DNA from 3 places in the Mesorhizobium sp. M1342 genome. Region 2 is predicted to be linked to each of the others. Evidence: predicted binding sites of a transcription regulator. Region 2 holds the regulator's gene; each other region holds the start of a gene.
The links. The regulator LexA, encoded in region 2, represses DNA repair genes until DNA is damaged. The targets are predictions, from matches to a motif close to TGTTCNNNNTGTGTTCNG.
Positions count from the first base shown of each region.

Region 1: a site for LexA is predicted at 2,239-2,256, ahead of uvrA (excinuclease ABC subunit UvrA). Genes of this name have one in related genera too.
Region 3: a site for LexA is predicted at 1,839-1,856, ahead of NKH06_RS27385 (single-stranded DNA-binding protein). Genes of this name have one in related genera too.

Region 1 covers NZ_JAMYLI010000034.1:8,580-11,856, forward strand. Annotated here, with positions in the region: gene uvrA (excinuclease ABC subunit UvrA) at 1-2,089, opposite strand, end outside; gene NKH06_RS27365 (hypothetical protein) at 2,810-3,106, opposite strand; gene NKH06_RS27370 (ATP-dependent Clp protease proteolytic subunit) at 3,195-3,277, opposite strand, start outside.
Region 2 covers NZ_JAMYLI010000019.1:119,040-122,316, forward strand. Annotated here, with positions in the region: gene kynU (kynureninase) at 1-346, shown strand, start outside; gene lexA (transcriptional repressor LexA) at 758-1,498, shown strand; gene NKH06_RS20645 (ComEC/Rec2 family competence protein) at 1,492-3,277, opposite strand, start outside.
Region 3 covers NZ_JAMYLI010000034.1:11,899-15,175, reverse strand. Annotated here, with positions in the region: gene NKH06_RS27395 (MarC family protein) at 17-646, shown strand; gene NKH06_RS27390 (OsmC family protein) at 674-1,099, opposite strand; gene NKH06_RS27385 (single-stranded DNA-binding protein) at 1,217-1,738, opposite strand; gene NKH06_RS27380 (ArsR/SmtB family transcription factor) at 1,965-2,279, shown strand; gene NKH06_RS27375 (SRPBCC family protein) at 2,276-2,773, shown strand; gene NKH06_RS27370 (ATP-dependent Clp protease proteolytic subunit) at 2,797-3,277, shown strand, end outside.

The DNA.
Region 1 (3,277 bases), on a different contig from region 2:
TGCGGTCGTGTTCGGCCGGATGTTCGCGCGAGCCCATGATGCGGCGCGACGCGGCCTTGAACAGCGTCTCGATGAGGAAGGTCGACTTGCCGCCGCCCGACACGCCGGTCACGGCGGTGAAGGTGCCGAGCGGGATTTCTGCGGTGACGTTCTTCAAATTGTTGCCGCGCGCGCCGACGATTTTCAGGCGCCGGTTCTTCTTCGCCTCGCGCCTGACACCAGGCGTCGCCACTTCGAGCGCACCGGACAGGTATTTGCCGGTGATCGAATTGGGATTGGCCATGACCTGCTGCGGCGTGCCCTGGGCGATGATCTCGCCACCATGGATTCCGGCGGCCGGGCCCATGTCGACGACATAGTCGGCATGCAGGATGGCATCCTCGTCATGCTCGACGACGATCACCGTGTTGCCGATGTCGCGCAGATGCTTCAGCGTATCGAGCAGACGGGCATTGTCGCGCTGGTGCAGGCCGATCGATGGCTCGTCCAGCACATAGAGCACACCGGTAAGACCCGAGCCGATCTGCGACGCCAGCCGGATGCGCTGGCTCTCGCCGCCCGACAGCGTGCCGGAATTGCGCGACAGCGTCAGATAGTCGAGCCCGACATCGTTGAGGAAGCGCAGCCGCTCGCGGATCTCCTTCAAGACCCGCACCGCGATCTCGTTCTGCTTGTCGTTGAGCGACGCTGGCAGGTCGGTGAACCACTGGTCGGCCTTGCGGATGGAAAGCTCGGTGACTTCGCCGATGTGCTTGCCGGCGATTTTCACCGCCAGCGACTCGGGCTTCAGCCGATAGCCCTTGCAGACCGGGCAGGGCGTCGCCGACATGAAGCGCTCGATTTCTTCGCGCATCCAGGCGGATTCGGTCTCTTTCCAGCGCCGCTCGAGATTGGGAATGACGCCTTCAAAGGTCTTGGTGGTCTTGTAGGAGCGCAGGCCGTCATCATACTGGAAGGTGATTTCGCGCTCGCCCGTGCCGTGCAGGATGGCTTCCTTGGCCTCTTCGGACAAATCCTTGAACTTGTCGCCAAGCTTGAAGCCATAAGCCTTGCCCAGCGCTTCCAGCGTCTGCGCGTAATAGGGCGAGGTCGACTTCGCCCACGGGCTGACGGCGCCGTCGCGCAGCGAGATGTTCTCGTCCGGCACGATCAGATTGCCGTCGATGGCGCGCTGGCTGCCGAGACCGTCGCAGGTCGGGCAGGCGCCGAACGGGTTGTTGAACGAGAACAGCCGCGGTTCGATTTCCGGAATGGTGAAGCCGGAGACCGGGCAAGCGAACTTTTCCGAGAACAGGATGCGCTCATGCGTCTCGTTCTTCGACTTGTTGACCGAATCCTCGCCGGTCTGGCTGGCATCGAGCGGCTTGTCGGCGAATTCGGCGACCGCCAGCCCATCGGCCAGCTTCAGGGCGGTCTCGATGGAATCGGCAAGCCGCGTCGCCAGATCGCCGCGCACGACGATGCGGTCGACGACGACGTCGAGGTCATGCTTGTACTTCTTGTCCAGCGCCGGCACGTCGGCGATTTCGTAGAAGACGCCATCGACCTTGACGCGCTGAAAGCCCTTTTTTTGCAACTCCAGCAATTCCTTGCGGTATTCGCCTTTGCGGCCGCGCACCATCGGCGCCAGGATGAACAGCCGCGTGCCTTCCTCGACCGCCAGCACGCGGTCGACCATCTGCGAAACCGTCTGGCTCTCGATCGGCAGGCCGGTGGCCGGCGAATAGGGGATGCCGACGCGCGCAAAAAGCAGCCGCATATAGTCGTAGATCTCGGTGACGGTGCCGACGGTCGAACGCGGGTTCTTCGAGGTGGTCTTCTGCTCGATGGAGATGGCGGGCGACAGGCCGTCGATCTGGTCGACGTCAGGCTTCTGCATCATCTCAAGGAATTGCCGCGCGTAGGCCGACAGGCTTTCGACGTAGCGGCGCTGGCCTTCGGCATAGATCGTGTCGAAGGCAAGCGATGACTTGCCGGACCCCGACAGGCCGGTCATGACAATCAGGCTGTCACGCGGCAAGTCGAGATCGACATTCTTCAGATTGTGTTCGCGCGCCCCGCGAATGGAAAGATATTTATGGTCGGCCATAGCCGGTCGCCGCCTCAGAATCTGGAATTTCCTGGAATGGCGGGTTTTCCCGGCCATCCCCTATGTAGGTAGTTTTGCCGCCACGTCGAGAGACGCCACAATTCCCGACCAAAGCGTTTAACCGTCTTTCGCGTGAACGGGCAAGCGGAAAGAACAAAGGCCGAACACGCTCCTGACAAAGCTGTGCAAAAGCTGACCTGCACGTAACCTTCCGGCGATCACATTTTTCGGTAACCGGCTATTGATGGTTGACGCCACCAGCTGACGGGAGCAGTCTCCAGCAGTCAACGAAGACGGCCGTCTTTCGATGGCCTCGCCGCCCAAAGGCGGCCTGCGAGACGCCGCAGGCATTTGCGATTTGTGCTTCGTGACGACAACGTCGCAATGGACAAAGGAGCGGAGCTATGACGCCACCGGATCGTCCCATAGGGTTCCAGTTGTTACTGGAGCGGCGGCAGGCATAAGTGCCAGGGTTTAGCGTTTTCGCCACCCGACAAACCGTGACCTGCCATATCCCCGTAAAAATCAGAGACTGTTAGTCGGATCGTCGGTTGAACGCCGCGTTGCATCCGAAATCAAATGCCGGCAGTACACTCCCGGTAGAGATTGGATTTGAGATCCAAAAAGGCCCCGTCCGTTTGCGCAAAGCACGGCGGGGCCGTTTTCATGTGCGGATTGTCTGTTGGCGACAGGCGCAACGCAGCACGCGCCGACAGACTGTCAGTGGCGCGGCGGCCCGATCGAGCCGGCGCCGACATCGACGGTGATGCTGCCGGAAATCCTGACATCCGTATCGCCGATCTTGAACTGGCCGTTGCCGTTGCCGGGAAACGCGTCGTCGGGCTCCGGAGCCGGCTTGGCGATGCGGTAGTCACCGGTTACGCCGGGCAGGGCGCCTTTTTGCGTTGACGGCGAACTGTCTTCGGCAAGTGCCGCGCCGCTGATGAGGCCCGCAATGGCGAGCGCTACAACGGCGATGACGCGGTGCAATGATCTGGACTGATGAGTGTCGGTCATCCCAAGACTATAGTGGCGCGCCGCCGATGGAACCAGACCGGCATCGTCAAATCTTCGACAGCCGGACGGACTCCGATCCGGCCCTGGCTCACGCCGCCTTTTTTCGCGTGTCGAAAACATGGTCGACGATGCCCCATGCCTGGGCCTCGCGGGCGGTCATGAAGTGGTCGC
Region 2 (3,277 bases):
CATGGCGGCATTGCGAAAGAAGAGTGTCGCGTTGACAGAACTGTTCATCCAGCTCGTCGAAGCCAGGTGCGGCGCCTACGGTCTCACGCTGGAGACCACCCGCGACGCGACCAGGCGCGGCAGCCAGGTGTCGTTCCTTCACGATCACGGCTATCAAATCATGCGGGCGCTGATCGAGCGCGGCGTCATCGGTGATTTTCGTGCGCCATCGACCATCCGTTTCGGCTTCACGCCGCTCTATGTCGGCTACAAGGATGTGTGGCTGGCGGTTGAGGTGCTGGAGGATATTCTGCGCACGGGCGCATGGAAGGACCGCCGTTTCGCGGTCAAGGAAGCCGTTACCTGACGCAACGATCCCCGCGATCCACCGCCGCCGCCCTCACTGCCTGGCAGATGACGGAGGGCTGAATTTCCAGCCACAAATGCCAACAGACGTTGGCGTTTTGGCTCCGTTTCGTTCACGGCAAACGAACGTCCCGAAGATTGATATCGTCCTTTGTGGAGGTCGATAGACTGATAATGCCAAGCCTTGGGTCGAGGATGAGCCACAGGTCATTAACCATAATAATTTCAATGTGAGCAGGCGCATCGCCGTGCCTAGCGCCTGTTGATCGCGACCCGCTGGCAAGCGCCAAATAATTTCAGCAGCCTTAACAAATTCATTAAACTTTAAACGGTTGCAGAACACAACTGGAACAGATAGGGTTTGTTCTGGGTTTGTTTTTCGATTCTGGTTTCAGGTAACCTGGGGGCCGCCATGCTGACGCGCAAGCAACATGAACTGCTGATGTTCATCCATGAACGCCTGAAGGAGAGCGGCATTCCGCCATCCTTCGACGAGATGAAGGAGGCGCTTGACCTTGCCTCCAAATCCGGGATTCATCGGCTGATCACCGCACTTGAGGAGCGCGGCTTTATTCGCCGGTTGCCCAACCGGGCACGCGCGCTGGAAGTGCTGCGATTGCCGGACTCGATCGCGCCCGGTCTCAACGCGGCAAAGAAGTTTTCGCCAAGCGTCATCCAGGGCAGTCTCGGTCAGGGTGGCGCCCTTGGCCGGCAGATCAAGCCGGCGCCTTCGCGGATGCCCTCGCCCGGCAATGATGACGATGCGGTCTCCGCCGTGTCGATCCCGGTCATGGGCCGTATCGCCGCCGGTGTGCCGATCGATGCCATCCAGCATCAGACGCATTCGATCTCGGTGCCGCCGGACATGATCATGGGCGGCGCCCACTATGCGCTGGAGGTCAAGGGAGACTCGATGATCGAGGCCGGTATCTTCGACGGCGACACCGTCATCATCCGCAATGCCGACACGGCGAGCCCCGGCGAGATCATCGTGGCGCTGGTCGATGAAGAGGAAGCGACGCTGAAGCGGTTCCGCCGCAAGGGCGCTTCGATTGCTCTCGAAGCCGCCAATCCGGCCTATGAAACCCGTATTTTCGGCCCGGACAGGGTCAAGGTGCAAGGCAAGCTCGTCGGCCTGATCCGCCGCTACTGAGGCGGCTGTGGGTTGGCCGCTGGCTTCTCCGGTTTCTTGAAGGGTGCCAGCCCCCTTGCCTCACGAGAGTATTTGCGTTGCGTGTGCCAGGGCCGATATGGGCTGTCCACCGCGAAGCTGATCGTCGCCGGCGTGGTCGCCGATTGGCGATCGAAGAAGACCGCGGCACTGCCTTTGCGAGCCAGTTGCCGCTTGGTGATGACGAGAACCAGCGGATTGTGACAGGCGTCATACGCGGTGGCGTCATTGATGACGATCAGCTCGGCGAAGCCGCAGGCTTTCCAGGCGTCCTTGCGGTCCTCGACATAGGCAATGATCGCACCGGACATGTGCCTGGCCACGCAAACGCCTGAGGAGCAATAGAACGGCGATCCCGGCGGCAGATCAACGGCATCCGCGACATCGAATTGCCCATCGCTGTTGTCGAACACCTCTGGCACGACGATGGTTTCTGATGTCAGGGCGCGTTTCCAGTTGTCGACGGTGAATTCGTTCGGCCGTTCCCGGCTGACGGCAAGCTCGCCGCCACCGATCGGCAACGCCACCAGCCGGGCGTCTTCCGAGATTAGCACATCCGGCGTGCGCGTATCCGAGACGGTCAGCAAGCCTGCCAGCGCGAATGGCAGAGCAGCGAGCCGCAGCCAAGTTGTCGCCATTGTCGCGATGACCAGGGCAATTGCCACCAACAGGACCGACTGCTGCGAAATCAGCCCGACCCCATCGACAGGCGAACGCTCGGAGATCCAGCCTGATATGGCGATCATCATCGTCAGGCCCTTACCCATCAGGTAGAGAGCCGGCCAATCCAATCCGAAAGGCATCAACAGCGCGCTGGCGACGGCCAGGAACATGACGACGGTGACGATCGGCATTACCGCGAGATTGGCAAACAGGCTGAGCGGCGAGACACGCTGAAAATGCCAGATGGCAAACAGCGTCGTCGCGCTTCCCGCGATGATCGAGGTCATGGCAAGGCCGGTTGCCGCCAGCAGGAATTTTCGCGTCAGGAAACCTGGCATGGATCGCTTTGGCGGCGGCGGTCTAGCTTTTCCCGCGCGGTGATCGGCCCAGCCGGCATAGGCGCCGACCAGAGCCGCGGTCGCGGCGAACGACATCTGAAAACTCGGGCCGACCACCTCATGCGGCGACACCACGATGACGGCGATCGCCGAGATCGCCAGATTGCGCATGGTGAGTGCTGCTCGATCGAACAGCACGGCAATCAGCATCACCGCCAGCATGATGAAGCTGCGCTCGGCGGCAACGACGACTCCCGAGATGATGAGATAGGCCGCGATCGAGAACAGTGCGGCGGCGGCGGCATACTTCTTGACCGGGCGACGCGCGGAAAAGTCGGGAAACAAGGCGAAGGCGCCGCGCAGCAAACCCATGATGGTGCCTGCGACCAGAGCCATGTGCAGTCCCGAAATGGAGATGATGTGGTAGATGCCGGTACGTCGCATCGCCTCATTGATGTCATCGGGAATGCCGGCGCGCACGCCGACGATCAGCGCCGCGGCGATCTCGCCTTCGGCGCCGCCGACGCTCGCCCTGATATGGTCGGCGATGCCTTCACGGGCATTTTCCACGCTAGAGGAAATTCGGGCCGGCAGCGGCATGTCGCCGTCATCGTTGACGACAAGCTTTGGATTGCCGAGAAAGAACCCGCTGCCACCGATGCCGGCAAAGTAGCTGTCGAAGGAGAAGTCATAGCTGTCCGGCCGCACCGGCCCGGTCGGCGGCAAGAGCTTGGCATATCCGGTGATGAGGGAGCCAGCG
Region 3 (3,277 bases), on a different contig from region 2:
GGCGGGAGGGTCAGAGATGCCGAGTTTCGACAGCCTGTTCAACGCCTTCGTCACCATTCTCGTGACCATCGATCCGCCTGGCCTGGCGCCGCTGTTCCTGGCCGTAACGCGCGGCATGAACCGCGAGGAGCGCCAGCAGGTTTCCGTCCGTGCCTCGATCATCGGCTTCCTGGTGATGGCGTTGTTTGCAGTTGCCGGCGCATCGATCCTGTCGGTGTTCGGCATAACGTTGCCGGCCTTCCGCGTCGCCGGCGGTTTCCTGCTGTTCTTCATCGCCTTCGAGATGGTGTTCGAGCGCCGGCAGGACCGTAAGGAGAAGATCGGCGACGTCGCCATCACCAAGGACATGATCCACAACATCGCCGCCTTCCCGCTGGCGATCCCGCTGATCGCCGGCCCCGGCGCGATTTCGGCGACGGTGCTGCTTTCCGGTTCATTTCAGGGATTTGCCGCGCAGGCAGCCCTGGTCGGCATCATCTTCGTCTGCCTCGCCATCACCTATCTGGTGTTCGTGCTGTCGGAACGCATCGACCGCATCCTCGGCCAGACTGGTCGTTCGATCCTGACCCGGCTGCTTGGCGTCATCCTGGCGGCACTGGCCGTGCAATTCGTGGCCGACGGCATCAAGGCGCTGATGGCGGGGTAACGCGACGAGCTGCCGCCGAAGCCGGCCCTATTTCACCGTCGTGTCGATCACTTCGAAATCGTGGGTAATCGTCGCGGTCTTGGCCAGCATCGCAGACGCCGAGCAATATTTTTCGATCGAAAGGTCGATCGCGCGTTTCACCTTGTCGCTGGAGAGTGCCCTGCCCTTGACGACGAAATGCATATGGATGCGTGTAAAAACCCTGGGCTCGGTTTCGGCCCGGTCGGAGTCGAGTTCGACGACGCAGTCCTCGACCGCCTCGCGGCCTTTTTCGAGGATATGCACGACATCATAGGCCGAACAGCCACCGGTGCCGATCAGCACCAGCTCCATCGGGCTTGGACCCGGCGTCTTGCCTTCCGATCCGTGCGCTGTTCCGAGCACGACCTTGTGACCGCTGCCGGATTCCCCGACGAAGGTGCGCTCCTCGACCCACTTTACGCGTGCTTTCACCGAACTCGTCCTTTCACCGTATTTCCTTGATCGGCCCGGTCAGCCTCAATCACGATGCAAAACCCCGAAAGTCCATGAATGACTCTCGGGGCACTGTGTCTGACATAACTGTTGCGATCAGAACGGGATTTCGTCATCCAATTCGCGCGACGAACCGCCACCGCCGCCGCTCTTGGCACCGCCGCCGCCGCGATTGAAGCCTTCGCTCGGGCTGGACTGACCGAAATCGGAACCACGGCTGCTGCCGCCACCGGTATAGCCGCCGACCTGACCGCCCTCGCCCTGTCCGCGTGCGTCGAGCATCTGCAGCTCACCGCGGAATTTCTGCAGCACGACTTCCGTCGTGTACTTGTCGGCACCGGTCTGGTCCTGCCATTTGCGCGTCTGCAACTGGCCCTCGACATAGACCTTCATGCCCTTCTTCAGATACTGCTCCGCCACCTTGGCGATGCCCTCATTGAAGATGACGACGTTGTGCCACTCGGTTTTTTCCTTGCGTTCGCCGGAATTCTTGTCGCGCCAGCTTTCCGATGTGGCGATGCGGATGTTGACGACCGGTTCACCCGAATTCAGGCGACGGATTTCGGGATCCGCGCCGAGATTGCCGACCAGAATGACCTTGTTGACGCTACCCGCCATGATATTTCTCCGCGCTCATCCGAAACAAATTTTTGTCGCAGCACCTTACAGGCTGCAGGCGATCGCCGCTTGCCATGGCTGCCTTTACCCACAAGGTTTTTGTTCCCTTTTCGTTCTTATCCGCATCGCTGCTTATTGTCAAGGAATGGCAGCAATGCCGAAGCCGCTCATATGGGTTTGAAAAGACCGCTTGCCAAATCAATAAGTATTCACTTATGCTTTTGGCATGATCGAAGCAGAGATTTTCCGGGCACTGGCCGACCCGACGCGCCGCGCCGTCTTTGAGCGGCTGGCCGCCGGCGAGATGAGCGTGTCGGAATTGCGCACCGGGATGACGGTGTCGCAGCCCGCGGTGTCGCAGCATCTGGCGGTGCTGCGTGGGGCCGGGCTGGTGGTCGAGCGGCGAGCCGGCCGCAACGCCTATTACCGCGCCGATCCGCAGGGGCTCGCCCCCTTGCTCTCCTGGATCGAACGCTACCGGACCTTCTGGCCGGAGCGCATCGAAAGGCTGAAGGCGGTTTTGAAGGACATGGATCAATGAAGAAGGCGGGATCAACGACCAACGCGGGCCAAAGCGACGCCGCGGATGCGCTCGAGTTCGAGTACGAGCTTGCCGAGCCGCCGGAAAAGGTCTGGCGGGCCCTGACCGTACCGGAATTGCTCGCCGCCTGGATGATGCCGAACGACATCAGACCCGAGATGGGCAACCGTTTTGCCCTCGCCGGACCGGATGCGCCGATCGATTGCGAAATCCTCGACGCCGAGCCCGAACGCCTGTTGCGCTATTCCTGGCGGGAGCGCTCGCAGCCAGGCGATGGCGCGCGGCAGGATCCGCTTGACAGTACCGTCACTTTTACGCTTGCGCGCACCGTTTCCGGCGGCACGCATCTGCGCATCGTCCATGACGGCTTTGCCCGCAAGGCCATGCCTGCCGTCGCCATGGCAGGCGCCGGCTGCCGGCTTTCGCTCGATGCAAACAGGTCACCTAAGCCAATCGCCGCAAACACGCCTCGCCTCCTGCTGCGCGCGGCCTGAAAACAAACAGACGGAGAGAGACAATGAGCGGTGTTGCCAATCTGGTTCCGATGGTGATCGAGCAATCGAGCCGCGGCGAACGCGCCTTCGACATCTTTTCACGACTGCTGCGCGAGCGCATCGTCTTCATCAACGGTGAGATCAACGACGACATCTCGGCGTTGGTCTGCGCGCAGCTTCTGTCGCTGGAATCGGACAATCCCGACAAGGAGATCTCGCTCTACATCAACTCGCCGGGCGGCGTGGTCACCAGCGGCTTCGCCATCTACGACACAATGCAATACATCAGCTGCCCGGTGTCGACCGTATGCATGGGGTTTGCCGCATCGATGGGCTCGTTCCTGCTGATGGCAGGCGCACCGGGGCGCCGGATCTCGCTGCCGAACGCCACCATCCTGCTGCATCAGCCGCTGGGCGGGTTCCAGGGCCAGGCCTCCGACATCCAGCGCCATGCCGAGCGCATCGGCCGGACGAAACGGCACATGGCCGAACTCTACGCGCAGC